Regions from separate parts of the Lysinibacillus sp. FW301-JW8 genome, predicted to be linked through region 1. Evidence: riboswitches for the same ligand, from Rfam matches in the RefSeq annotation. Region 1 holds a riboswitch; each other region holds the start of a gene.
What was found. Region 1 has a riboswitch for S-adenosylmethionine ahead of metA (homoserine O-acetyltransferase MetA). Riboswitches for the same ligand answer to the same signal wherever they lie in the genome.

Region 1 (3,164 bases):
CAATAAAATTACTACATTTACATCTACTTCAAAAAGCATGTTGACACCTCATTAGATAGTTACTACTGAAATAGTAACTAATTTTTATTTCGCTGTAAAGACTATTTTTTTCATTAGCTTCTATTCATCAAATTATTCTATAATAAAGGAAATGGAGGGATTGGATGGATGAATTAATCGCCCAATTAAAAGAGCTAGGATTTACAGAATATGAAGGAAAGGCCTATACGGCACTTGTCCAAAAGAGCCATATTAGTGCTTATCAGGTCAGCAAAAACTCTGGTATTCCTCGAGCAAGAGTTTATGACATACTGGATGTGCTCGTTGAAAAAGGATTAGTGCTGAAAGAGGAGGCTGCTGATCAAACAACTTATTCTTCCATTCCTGTTGCTATGTTTTTACAGCAAATTCAACAGCGCTGGCAATCGAATTTTACGTCAATTAGTGACCAATTAGAAAAATTAGAAACTAAGGAGCAGGAAGCGGAGCCTAAAGTGTTAATGTTAAAAGGGAAGCAGACCATTATTAATTATTGTCAGTCATTATTAAAGAAAGCGGAGAAAAAGGTACTTCTTTCTATGTGGGAAGAGATGTATGAAGCATTGAGAGAGGATATTTTATTGGTGGCTGAACAAGTTCCTGTTCACGGTATTACACTATATGTGCATGAACCTGTGTCATCCATCGATATGCATCGAATGACATATTATACGAAAAAATCTTCTACACAGCACTGGTTTATCTTGTCTATCGATGGTCAAGAGATGATTTATGGACATTCTCCTTCAAATCTTGAAACTGCTTTTATTACGAATGATCCGGTTCACATTTATTTATTAGAGGATTATATTTGGCATGATGTCCTTATTAATCGTCTCCTAAGACGAGATGATCATGAGCTTGAGGAATGGATTACGAAAGAACGAAAAGCATTTTTTGTAGAGTAAAAAATAAAGAATCTGCTTGCCTTTAGAGGCAAGCAGATTCTTTTTTAATAAAATACTTTATCAACATTATATCTAGAGCGGAAAACATTAATGGCATACGTTTCGTAAATTTCACGTTCCATTGGATCTTCTATTTCATAAACTTCAATTTTGAAAATTTCTTGACGATGATTTTTCATAGGTGATACATTGTCTTCAAAATGTTTTTTTATACGTTGACGAATTTTACGCGCTTTACCGACAAATAAAAGCTCATTTTTCTCATTGTAAAATAAGAAAATGCCACCTTTGTCTCGTGTGATTTTATGGAAGTCAATAAAACCATGGTATGGTGTAATTGGTACATCACCAGGCTTTAAATCTTGCTCACGCTGGCGAATCACTAAATCTGGTTTAGGAAATTCAATTTTAATCAAGCTATTCACGTTCCTCTCTGTTACTAAAGGTATATGTTAACATAATCACAGCATGTTTACCATAAAATTTCATATGTTGTTATGATGATTAGTGTTCATCAAAATTTAGCTAAACATGCATAGTAATGACAAAATATTCTATGTTTTATTGATATTCTTAATAGTTCATGTTACAATTCATTTTAATTAAATAATCTTATCAAGAGAAGCTGAGGGATTTGGCCCGATGACGCTTCAGCAACCTCTAACAAATGTTAGAAAGGTGCTAATTCCAGCAAAGGTTTTTTCCTTTGAGAGATAAGAGTGAACGTGGTGAAAATCCCCCTCATTCTATCTCGCATGGAATAAGGGGGATTTTTTAATTTCATAAAAAGTGTCATTGTAAACTTGATTTTGAAGAGGGAAATAAAAGAGAGGGGAATGCAAGATGCCAATTAATATTCCAAAAAACTTACCAGCTGGAGAACATTTACGAGAGGAAAAGATTTTCGTGATGGAAGAGGATCGTGCGAATACACAACAAATTCGTCCATTAAATATATTAATTTTCAACTTAATGCCTGAAAAAGAGAAAACAGAGCTGCAATTACTGCGCTTGCTAGGGAATACGCCACTGCAAGTCAATATTACATTTTTAAATACAGCAACACATGAATCAAAAAATGTTAGTAAATCACATTTACAGCTATTTTACACAACTTTCCAACAAATTCGTCATCGCCGCTTTGACGGAATGATTATTACAGGAGCACCTGTAGAGAAGATGGCTTTTGAAGAAGTGAATTACTGGCAGGAAATCTCACAAATTATGGATTGGTCTAAGAAAAACGTGACATCTATCCTACATATATGTTGGGGGGCACAGGCTGCTTTATATCATCATTATGGAATCGGGAAGGTTGAACTTCCAGCAAAATGCTCAGGTGTTTATTCGCATGTCATTACAGATTTAACAGTCGACTTAGTGCGTGGATTTAGTGATTTATTTACAGCACCACATTCTCGTTATACATCTGTTTCTATTGATGAAGTACGCAATCATCCTGATTTACGTTTACTGTCCTATTCAGAGGATGCAGGTGTATTTATTGTGCAGTCCAAGGATAATAAAAACATTATGATCACAGGTCATCTTGAGTATGATGCAACAACTTTAGCAGATGAATATAATCGAGATGTCGCAAAAGGGTTAGATATTACTGTACCGGTGAACTATTTCCCGAATGACGACCCAGCACATGAGCCAATTAATACATGGCGTGCCCATACCCATTTGCTATTCTCAAACTGGCTGAATTACTATGTTTATCAAGAAACACCATATGAATGGGATTTCGTTGATGAAATTGAATATCATATTTAGTTAAATTTAAATCCGCAAAAAGCCCAATGTCTCAACTTACTAGAGTGAGAGGTTGGGCTTTTGCTATTTCACTCTTTGTTCACAAATACTGCCATTTTTCCCTTGGATAATTTCTAAAAAGTTGAGTTCTACTTAATTTTTGGTATATTATTTTATCAAATGATAGATTTAACTATCATTTTTTATTTTACTGAAAGAAGGGATTCATGATGATAAGTGTAGAAGATGTTCCAAAACCAAAAACATTTGGTCCACTTGGCCATTTGCCCTTAATCGATAAAGAGCAGCCAACATTATCACTTTGTAAGCTTGCAGAAGAGTATGGGCCGATATATCGATTAGAAATACCAGGTTATACGAGCTTAGTAATATCTGGTCATGAATTGGTAGCTGATGTTTGTGATGTTTCACGTTTTGATAAGCAGATTTATAGTGAGT
Region 2 (3,164 bases), on a different contig from region 1:
TTCTATATCGTGATCTCGGCTTAACACCCCATCAGTCTGTATGGAATATTCCACCTCATACACGAAAAAAACATCTAACATTTGATCAGCTTATACATTTAGATGCTGATCATTTATTCATTACCTTCGACAAGCAACATTCAATTTTTGAAGGAGAGGAACGAGTATTGTTAAAATCCACTACCTGGAACAATCTCTCAGCAGTGAAAAACAACTGTGTCTATGAGGTTGATTTCTTAACATGGATGAACTACGGCATTCTCTCCCATAACAAAAAAATAGATGATGTTTTACGTGTTCTTGGATAAAATAATTGTGAAAGAAGGCTATTAAGAACGAAGCCTTCTTTTTTGATCGGGTTTCCTCCACTTTTAATCGGCTTGAGCTATACTTTGATCGGGTTCCGTTCTTTTTTGATCGGCTTGGGCTTCTCTTTGATCAGGTTCCGTCCCTTTGATCGGTTCGGCCCCCTCTTTGATCAGGTCCCCTCCATTTTTGATCAGCTTGAACTCTTTTTTGCTCAGGTCCCTCCATTTTTGATCAGCTTGAACTCTTTTTCGATCTGGTTTCCTTCACTTTTGATCAGCCCAGGCTCATCTCTGATCAAGCTCCATTATTTCCAATCGACTTAGTTACCTCTTCCTAGCTCATCCACTGTATTGTTCTGCTTCATTTGATAATGCCCTCCTTGATATCTAGAAACAGTGAACACCGAAAGTCTTTGCTGCACATAAGATAGGGTATCAGCTAGTGGATAGGAGGAATTAAGCTGTATTACAACCACCCTTATCCATATTTCGTCTATCCTACCTATTATCCAGAATTGGCAATAGTAAATCATCCAGCTCTTCACCAACCATCTAGATATTTAGCTATGCCGACAAATACTAATCCTTTTCCCGCTGTAAATACAAATAAATTAAAAATTTCTGCCAAGCGAGTAAAGGGAATTATGCAGCAAGCTCAGCTACTTACAGATAAAATTGATGGATCAGAACAATTTGCACATGATCTTATGGATGCTGCACAGAAATCAAATAAATCGGAGGTTGAAAAGTTAATCATTTCAACGGGTATTACTATGAAATTTGAAACAAACTATACACCTGATAATATTCGGATAGTATTTACAGATAGTGAATGCTGCAAGCTTACGTTAGTTTTAAGCTGGTGACAGCACCTTTTCTACAAGAGGGCTCTTTTCATAAGAACCCACTTGTATACTTAACTTTCCCCTAAGAGCCTCTAATCAGCGTGGCTCTTTCCCTAACAAATGCTTAACCGTATTAGTTGGTTTTTCTGGTACCCTAAAGACATTGTTTTTACGCTAACTAGATCAGCATCTCCCTTAATGTATCAGTTCCAGATCAATATAACGAACAGGGCGATTAAGAAGAGTTATTAACAACTGGATATAGCCGCTCTTTTTGTATGTAAAATATTAACCATGTATCCCTATTGAACTTGTAAACTATAAAAAAATATGCTAATGTATTTGTAATCGTTATTTCTGAAAATTCTTATATCGCATTTCTTATCAAGAGAGACAGAGGGATTGGCCCTATGAAGTCTCAGCAACCAGCCTCTGGGTATGGTGCTAACTCCAATTGGCAAAATATTTGCCTTGAAGATGAGAAGACCTACATCAGTTGCTTTGCACAAGAGTCCTCTTCTCCAAGAAGGACTCTTTTTTGTGGTTGTGATTGAACAAGAAGGAAATAACTCAAACTATTAATAGGAAGCAGGTAAATACGATGACTAATGAACTTTTACAAGCAGTGCAGCTATTGAAATCAAGAAAATGGGTAGATTTAACACATACATTTGGACCAAATTCGCCTCACTTCTTTATGTTTGAGGACGCAAAATTTGAAACCTTATTCTCTCATGATGATGGCTTCTTTGCACAGCAATTCACTTTTCCCGGACAATACGGAACGCATATTGATCCCCCTATCCATTTTGTAAGGGACACACGTTTTTTAGAAGAATTAGATTTAAAGGAATTAGTGCTACCATTAATCGTGATTGATAAATCGAATGAAGCCGATCAAAATAATGATTTTACCTTAAGTGTTCAGGGTATTCTTGACTTTGAGGCTGAGCATGGGGAAATTGAAGCAGGTACATTTGTTGCCCTACGCACCGATTGGAGTAAGCGCTGGCCAAATAAGGAAGCATTCAATAATAAGGATGCTGAGGGTCATAATCATATACCCGGTTGGGGATTAGAGGCTTTACAATTTTTATTCAAAGAACGAAAAGTTAGTGCTATTGGTCACGAAACTTTCGACACTGATTCAGCAGCAGATTTTCGTAAAAATGGTAAGTTAGACGGTGAATATTTTGTACTTGAGCAAGATACTTATCAAATTGAGCTTTTAACAAATTTAGATCAGTTGCCACCAAAAGGGGCTGTCATATTCAATATCGTACCAAAACCAGAAAAAGCATCTGGATTCCCCGTTCGTTCATTTGCCATCCTACCTTAAAAATAAATAAGGGTCTCATTCACTTCACTTAGAAGAATCAGACCCTTATTTATTTCTTTTTTTGAAAAAATAATAAATGATCAACATTAATATGATGAAGACTACAATTAGATAAATACTGTAATGAGATAAATAAAATCCTACATAGCGCCATTTCTCACCTAGTACTTTTCCTAGTGTAATAAAAGTAAATGTCCAAATAAATGCTCCTGCATAAGCAAAAAAAGCAAATTTCCTATATGGATAGTTATTAATGGCAGCTATATATGCGGTAAGATGGCGTACACCTGGAATAAAAAAACCTATCAGTAATAAGACTGGGCCTATTTTTGTAAACAATTTTTTAGTAAAATCAATTTTCTGTTTAGTAATATGAATCTTCGGTCCGTATTTATGCAATAAAGGTAGCCCGAACCGATAACCTATATAGTAACTTAAGGTAATGCCGCCTATTGCCCCTATGGCTGCGCTGAGTAATGCCGGAACATGTGCTAGTGTTTCGCGATATACACTATATCCTACATATGTTAAAAATATTTCATCAGGAATAGGCAACCCGACAATCCCTCCAACAAGGATAAGAATAATGCCAAAATACCCGTAATGTTCTATAAGAGATTGTACATGATGTGCCATAAATTCATCCCACCTAAAGCATTATTTATCGTTAGC
Region 3 (3,164 bases), on a different contig from region 1:
TTTCCGACGATGCCATTTTTTAATTCAATAATATTGGCAGTTAAAATATTTGGCTGAACATCGTATACTTTGCTGACCTCTGTCAGTAACGGTTTTCCAGTACTTTCTCCGAGAAATGTTAGACGAATAACACTCCCTGAAACATTGAGCTGCTGGATAAGAGAAGGGGATAGATTACGCTGTGAAATCGTGTTCAAGAACTTTCGCGTTGTTGGGTGCTGAGGCTTCGCAAAAAGATCAATAGCAGAGCCGTATTCCACAACTTTCCCTGCTTCAAGAACAGATACATCATCGCAGATTTTTTGTATGACATTCATTTCATGCGTAATAAGTAAAATAGTAATGCCTAGCTCACGATTAATTTTCAATAAAAGCTCAAGAATGGCTTCTGTTGTTTCTGGATCAAGTGCACTAGTCGCTTCATCACTTAGTAAGATTTCGGGTTCCTGTGCTAATGCACGGGCAATAGCAACTCGTTGTTTTTGACCTCCTGAAAGCTGACTTGGAAAGCTTTCTAATTTTTCTGTTAAACCAACAATTTCAGCGTATTTCGCCACACGATTTTTTACTTCGACATCGTTATAGCCAAGAAGCTTTAATGGGATAGCAATATTGTTATAAACGGTCGCAGTTTTTAAGAGATTAAAATGCTGGAAGATCATCCCGATCTTTTGACGGGTCTTTCGAAGATCATTTAGGGAAAGGGAAGTAATATCCACATTATTGATCCAAACTTTTCCTGCTGTTGGACGCTCCAATAGGTTGACACAGCGAATAAGTGTACTTTTACCTGCACCACTATAGCCAATGACCCCATGAATTTCACCTTTTTTAACATGAAGGTTAATCCCATCCACTGCTCTGACAATACCTTTTTTTGTTTTAAATTCTTTGGATATATTTTCTAACCGAATCATATGGATGTCTCCTTTCTAAAAAGCAAGAATCTGCTCGCTTTCCCAAAGGATTCTAGCAGATTCTCTATTTTATCCCGCTTAACGTGCTGTATAATCCCCTTTTCAAGAACAAAAAATTCTAAGTAGGGATCTTAATAACCTGTATAAGCCCAATTGTTTCAACGAATAATCAGTGGAAGATGGGGAAAATAACCACTTTATCGAAGTCTATTTTTAGTACTTACCAGCTTGCAATTACAGAACCCTTAAATTCATCTTCAATAAATTTGCGTACTTCATCAGATTGATAAGCTTCAACGAATTTTTTAATCGTTGGATCATTCTCATTTTCGGCACGTACTACGATATAGTTTACATAAGGAGAGTCAGTAGATTCTAAAAGGATAGAATCTTCTTTAGGATTAATGCCAGCATCAAGCGCAAAGTTTGTATTAATAGCAGCTACATCAACCTCACTAAGCTGCTTTGGAATTTGTGCAGCCTCTAACTCTATGAATTTTAAATTTTTCTTGTTTTCTTCAACATCACGGATAGATGCTGTTAGGCCAGTACCTTCTTTTAATTTAATATAGCCAGCTTCTTGTAAAACAAATAGTGCACGGGCACCGTTTGTTGGATCGTTTGGTAAACCAAATGTTGCTCCGTCTGGTATTTCATCAAAAGATTTATATTTTTCAGAGTAAACACCCATTGGATTCAGAATAGTTTTTCCTACTGGTACTAAGTCTGTATCATGATCTTTATTAAAAGTATCTAAGAAAGGCTCGTGCTGATAGCTGTTTGCATCAAGATCGCCTTCAGCTAATGAAGTATTAGGTAAAACATAGTCAGAGAAGGATTTAAGCTCTACTTCCAAGCCTTTTTCCTTTGCAACTTTTGCCGCAACCTCTGCAATTTGTTCATGTGGACCAGAAGTAACCCCTACTACGATTTTATTTTCATCAATAGCCTTACCTTGGTCACCTTTACTATCTTCTTTTGTACCGCAGCCTACTAATGCAGCTGCTAATGTAAGACCTGCTATGCCTAATAAAAATTTGTTTCGTTTCTTCATGAATATGACCTCCAAAGTTTGTTTTATCGGTTTTTAAAAATAAAAAAACTCTCTTATAAACTAAGAGAGGCTCATGAAAAAACGTCCTCTCTTATCTATCAAACGACAATCGTTTGCAGGATTTAGCACCTTCCTTTAAAAAGGAGGTTGCCGAGCTTCATAGGGCCAGTCCCTCAGCTACTCTTGATAAGAGATATATAGTATTTTTATAAATCCGATAGAACTAATATAAATTATAGGTTATTATTAGTCAATAATTATTTTATTTTTTATTTATTTTGATTTAGCAAATATGTGAAGAGATGAATGGTTTTTTGTTTTTGCATCCGCTGAATCAAGTGAGAGCCCCCTACGGATTTTGAGTAGAAGCTTTTAGAGCTAGCTAGACGTTGGGGTGTAATTGGTTATGATAAAAAACTTTGAAGCAAAAAGGGGTGTAGAGATGCCTATAAGAGTAAATTACGGAGTTGGAGCATTTGGAAAAGTGATTAGTGCTCGTATTTTAATGGGGACTGATATTATCGAGGGGATAGAAGCAATCTGTCAAGAGAACGATATTGAGTCGGCTACCATTGTTAGCTGTATTGGCAGTTTTCAAAAAAGTAGTTTTGTATATTTAGTACCAGATGAGACCTCTAAAATTAATGTCGGTTTCAGTGAAGTAGTTAAAAAAGAGGGACCCCTTGAATTTATTCAAGGTGCTGGTGTTGTGTGTAAACGTGATGGAGAATATGAGACGCATCTTCATGGATCAATGAGTGATCAATGGGGTCAAGTATCGGGAGGGCATTTGATAAAGGGTGGAAATATTGTAATTACAGCCGATATCGTTTTAGCTGAGGTACAGGGCATTCAGCATATTCGCCAATTTGATGATGAAACAGGACATGTTCAATTTTATCCTTTAGAAAAAGATTTACAGAGTCCAAGAAAGATCGAGAAATGAAAAAACTGTTCTATGGCATTGCTGTAGAACAGTTTTTTTGGAATTTGTTTATATCAATTATGCCTCGGCATAATTGCGTCCGGAATCGGCTTTGTGCTTAGGCCTGCATGAAGCAGGTCAGTTAGCCGTTATCGCATGGATGCGATGATTTTAGGCTAACATCCTTTATTAACTTCTTTTCGATTCCGTGACATCCGCCAGAGGCTTTGGGTCAACACGATGTTGGTCACTCAGGCGTTTTCACAGG
Region 4 (3,164 bases), on a different contig from region 1:
CAATTTTGCAAGCTGATGACCGAGATTTAAGGTTAAAAGTATTTTTTGTATTATTATGGAAAAATACATACTTTAGTCATAGAAATGGAGCTATCCTAACCACTGGATAGCTCCATTTTTGCTAAATTTGTAAAGGATTTAGCGTAATTTTCAATAAAAAGAGTTTATACTAAAGGAAGACAACAAAAATTAGGGGCGGTTAATATGGAAACAGTGGTTGTATTAGGCGGCGGAATTACGGGTTTATGTACGATGCATTATTTGCAGCGTCAAGTGAAGGAGAAAAATTTAGATGTAAAGCTTGTGCTTGTTGAAAAAAATACATATCTAGGTGGTAAGCTGCACTCTGCTCACGAACATGGATTCATTATGGAAACAGGGGCAGATTCAATTGTAGCTCGTCATAAAGGTGTTATGGAACTGATTGAAGAGCTTAATTTTGAGCAAGATTTGGTATACAACGAAACTGGGATTTCCTATATATACACAAATAATGAGCTCCATGCCATTCCGGCAGATTCGACGTTCGGCATTCCAATGAGCCTACACTCTCTGGAGGAAAGCACACTTGTATCCGAAGAAGGTAAAAAAGAAGCATTAAAGGATTTGACAATGCCGAATGCGGGCTTTACAAAGGATAGCTCTATCGGAGAATTTTTAACGTATTATTTAGGCGAGGAGCTTGTACAAAACCAAATAGCGCCAGTACTTGCAGGAGTGTATTCAGGAGATTTACATCAATTATCGATAGCCTCCACTTTACCTTATTTAATTGATTATAAAAATGAGTACGGTAGTATCATTAAAGGTTTTGATGCAAATCGAGAACAATTTGTAAAAGCCGCTAATAAAAAGTTTATTTCGTTTAAAAATGGTTTATCGTCTTTAATTGATCGTCTTGAAGAAACGTTAACTGATGTAGAAATTATTAAGGGAATTACCATTACAAGTGTCAACAAGCAGGAAGATCACTACACTGTTACTTTGGCAGATGATACGGTTATTAAAGCAGATCATGTTGTTTTAGCATTACCTAATGAAGCTGTACAGAGCTTATTAAAGGATGATACATTGAACCGTTATTTTGAACAGTTCAATACTGCCTCAGCCATTACGATTTATTTAGGATTTGATGTACCCGATAATAGATTACCAGCTGATGGAACAGGCTTTATTGTGTCACATAATTCGGATGTAATCTGTAATGCAGCGACATGGACAAGCCGCAAGTGGAAGCATACTTCAGCAAATGAGCAATTACTTGTTCGACTCTTCTATAAAAGTATTAACCCTGCGTATGAGAAGTTACGTAGGATGACAGATGAAGAATTAGCGGTTGTTGCCTTAGAGGATGTAAGAAAAAGCTTGGGAATTGAAGAAAAGCCAAATGTCGTGAATGTGAGTAGATGGATTGATCAAATGCCGAAATATGATTTAGCTCATCGTGAGGCATTACAGGGTTTATTACAAGAGCTCGAAACAAACTATCCGAATTTATCCATTGCTGGCTGCTCTTATTTTGGTGTAGGTATAGGTGCTTGTATTCAAAACGGTAAAAAAATAGGGGAGGATATTGCTGAAAAACTCTCTTAATTGCAGAATATAAGACAAAAAATTATATTTTTCGTTTGAAATATCCTTTGTTACGTGAAATAGTCTTGACTCAAACGTTTGTTAACGATATGATTCTTTTAATTATTTAAAAAATTCATACTAAATTCTTATCAAGAGAAGCTGAGGGACTGGCCCTATGATGCTTCAGCAACCAACTTTTTGTCAGGTGCTAAATCCAGAAGACCCTATGGTCGAAGATGAGAAGGAACAAAATTACGAAACGTAAAAGCCTTCTTTGTGTTAAAGAAGGCTTTTTTATTATAGAAAAATAGGAAGAGGGGCTAGTTTTATGGGATTGCTTGAAAAGTTAAAAACGCATGTTCTGACAGCAGATGGTGCAATTGGTACGGTATTATACGGCTATGGCTTGGAGTACTGTCATGAGGAAATGAATGTTCAAAGACCAGAATTAATTGAAAAGATTCATAGAGAGTATATCGTAGCTGGAGCCGACATTATTCAAACAAATACTTATGGAGCGAATGCCATAAAATTAGCACGCTATGGATTAGAATCGCGTGTTCAGCAGTTTAATGAAGCTGCTATTACAATTGCAAAGCGAGCCGCTGCAGATGGCGGTCAATTTGTTTTAGGAACTATCGGAGGAATTCGAGGCATCCGAAAAAGCGATGCAACGTTAGAAGAAATTTTAGCGACTGTGGAAGAGCAAGCAACTGTATTACTTGCAGGGAATCCAGACGGCCTTTTACTTGAAACCTATTATGATTTTGAAGAATTAACAGCGACATTAAAAATGCTTCGAGTAAAAACCAAGTTGCCAATCATTGCGCAAGTTTCAATGCATGAACCGGGAGTATTGCAAAATGGTAAGAGTTTAAATAACGCTCTACATGAGCTTGAAGCGCTTGGAGCTGATATTGTAGGTGTTAACTGTCGTTTAGGTCCATTCCATACGATTCAAGCATTTGAAGGTGTAGAGCTTCCTGAGAAGGCATTTATGTCAGCATATCCAAATGCATCTCTTCTAGACTTAGAAGACGGCCGAGTGGTTTATGAGTCTGAGACAGACTATTTTGGTCGAGCAGCTGTAGCACTTCGAGATCAAGGTGTACGTTTAATAGGCGGTTGCTGTGGTACGACGCCAAAGCATATTGCTGCAGCAAAAAAATACTTAGAGGAGCTGTCTCCGGTAGAAGAAAAATTAGCGAAGCCAGAAAAAGTAGAGATTGTACGTGAGGCAGAACCATCAAGATTTGAGCCTCTGCATATAAAAGTAAAACGTCAACGCTCGGTTATTGTAGAGTTGGATACACCAAGACATTTAGAAATCGATGGCTTTATTAAAGGTGCTAAAAAATTATATGAGGCAGGCGCAGATGTGGTTATGATGGCGGATAATTCACTTGCATCTCCAAGAATAAGCAATGTGGCAATGGGCGCATTACTGAAAGAAACACATGGGGTACGCCCGCTAACACATATTACATGTCGAGATCGTAATTTAATTGGTCTGCAATCCCATTTAATGGGCTTAAATGCACTAGGAATTCATGATATATTAGCGGTGACTGGAGATCCAACAAAGGTTG

Region 2: it holds a riboswitch for S-adenosylmethionine, as region 1 does, so the genes downstream of both, AC3WOM_RS07240 (cyclase family protein) here and metA (homoserine O-acetyltransferase MetA) in region 1, are expected to answer to the same signal.
Region 3: it holds a riboswitch for S-adenosylmethionine, as region 1 does, so the genes downstream of both, AC3WOM_RS19750 (MetQ/NlpA family ABC transporter substrate-binding protein) here and metA (homoserine O-acetyltransferase MetA) in region 1, are expected to answer to the same signal.
Region 4: it holds a riboswitch for S-adenosylmethionine, as region 1 does, so the genes downstream of both, AC3WOM_RS20430 (bifunctional homocysteine S-methyltransferase/methylenetetrahydrofolate reductase) here and metA (homoserine O-acetyltransferase MetA) in region 1, are expected to answer to the same signal.

What each region holds. Positions count from the first base shown of each region.
Region 1 is NZ_JBYTBB010000008.1:105,978-109,141, forward strand. Features, by position in the region: gene AC3WOM_RS05555 (TSUP family transporter) at 1-39, opposite strand, end outside; gene AC3WOM_RS05560 (TrmB family transcriptional regulator) at 165-947, shown strand; gene AC3WOM_RS05565 (nucleotide excision repair endonuclease) at 992-1,363, opposite strand; SAM riboswitch class I at 1,557-1,667, shown strand; gene metA (homoserine O-acetyltransferase MetA) at 1,791-2,726, shown strand; gene AC3WOM_RS05575 (bifunctional cytochrome P450/NADPH--P450 reductase) at 2,936-3,164, shown strand, end outside.
Region 2 is NZ_JBYTBB010000012.1:41,083-44,246, forward strand. Features, by position in the region: gene AC3WOM_RS07230 (helix-turn-helix domain-containing protein) at 1-308, shown strand, start outside; gene AC3WOM_RS07235 (YuzC family spore coat inner layer protein) at 875-1,174, shown strand; SAM riboswitch class I at 1,532-1,637, shown strand; gene AC3WOM_RS07240 (cyclase family protein) at 1,755-2,492, shown strand; gene AC3WOM_RS07245 (DedA family protein) at 2,538-3,128, opposite strand.
Region 3 is NZ_JBYTBB010000056.1:26,658-29,821, forward strand. Features, by position in the region: gene AC3WOM_RS19745 (methionine ABC transporter ATP-binding protein) at 1-917, opposite strand, end outside; gene AC3WOM_RS19750 (MetQ/NlpA family ABC transporter substrate-binding protein) at 1,138-1,971, opposite strand; SAM riboswitch class I at 2,060-2,164, opposite strand; gene AC3WOM_RS19755 (PPC domain-containing DNA-binding protein) at 2,414-2,917, shown strand.
Region 4 is NZ_JBYTBB010000060.1:7,775-10,938, reverse strand. Features, by position in the region: gene AC3WOM_RS20435 (protoporphyrinogen oxidase) at 205-1,593, shown strand; SAM riboswitch class I at 1,719-1,818, shown strand; gene AC3WOM_RS20430 (bifunctional homocysteine S-methyltransferase/methylenetetrahydrofolate reductase) at 1,904-3,164, shown strand, end outside.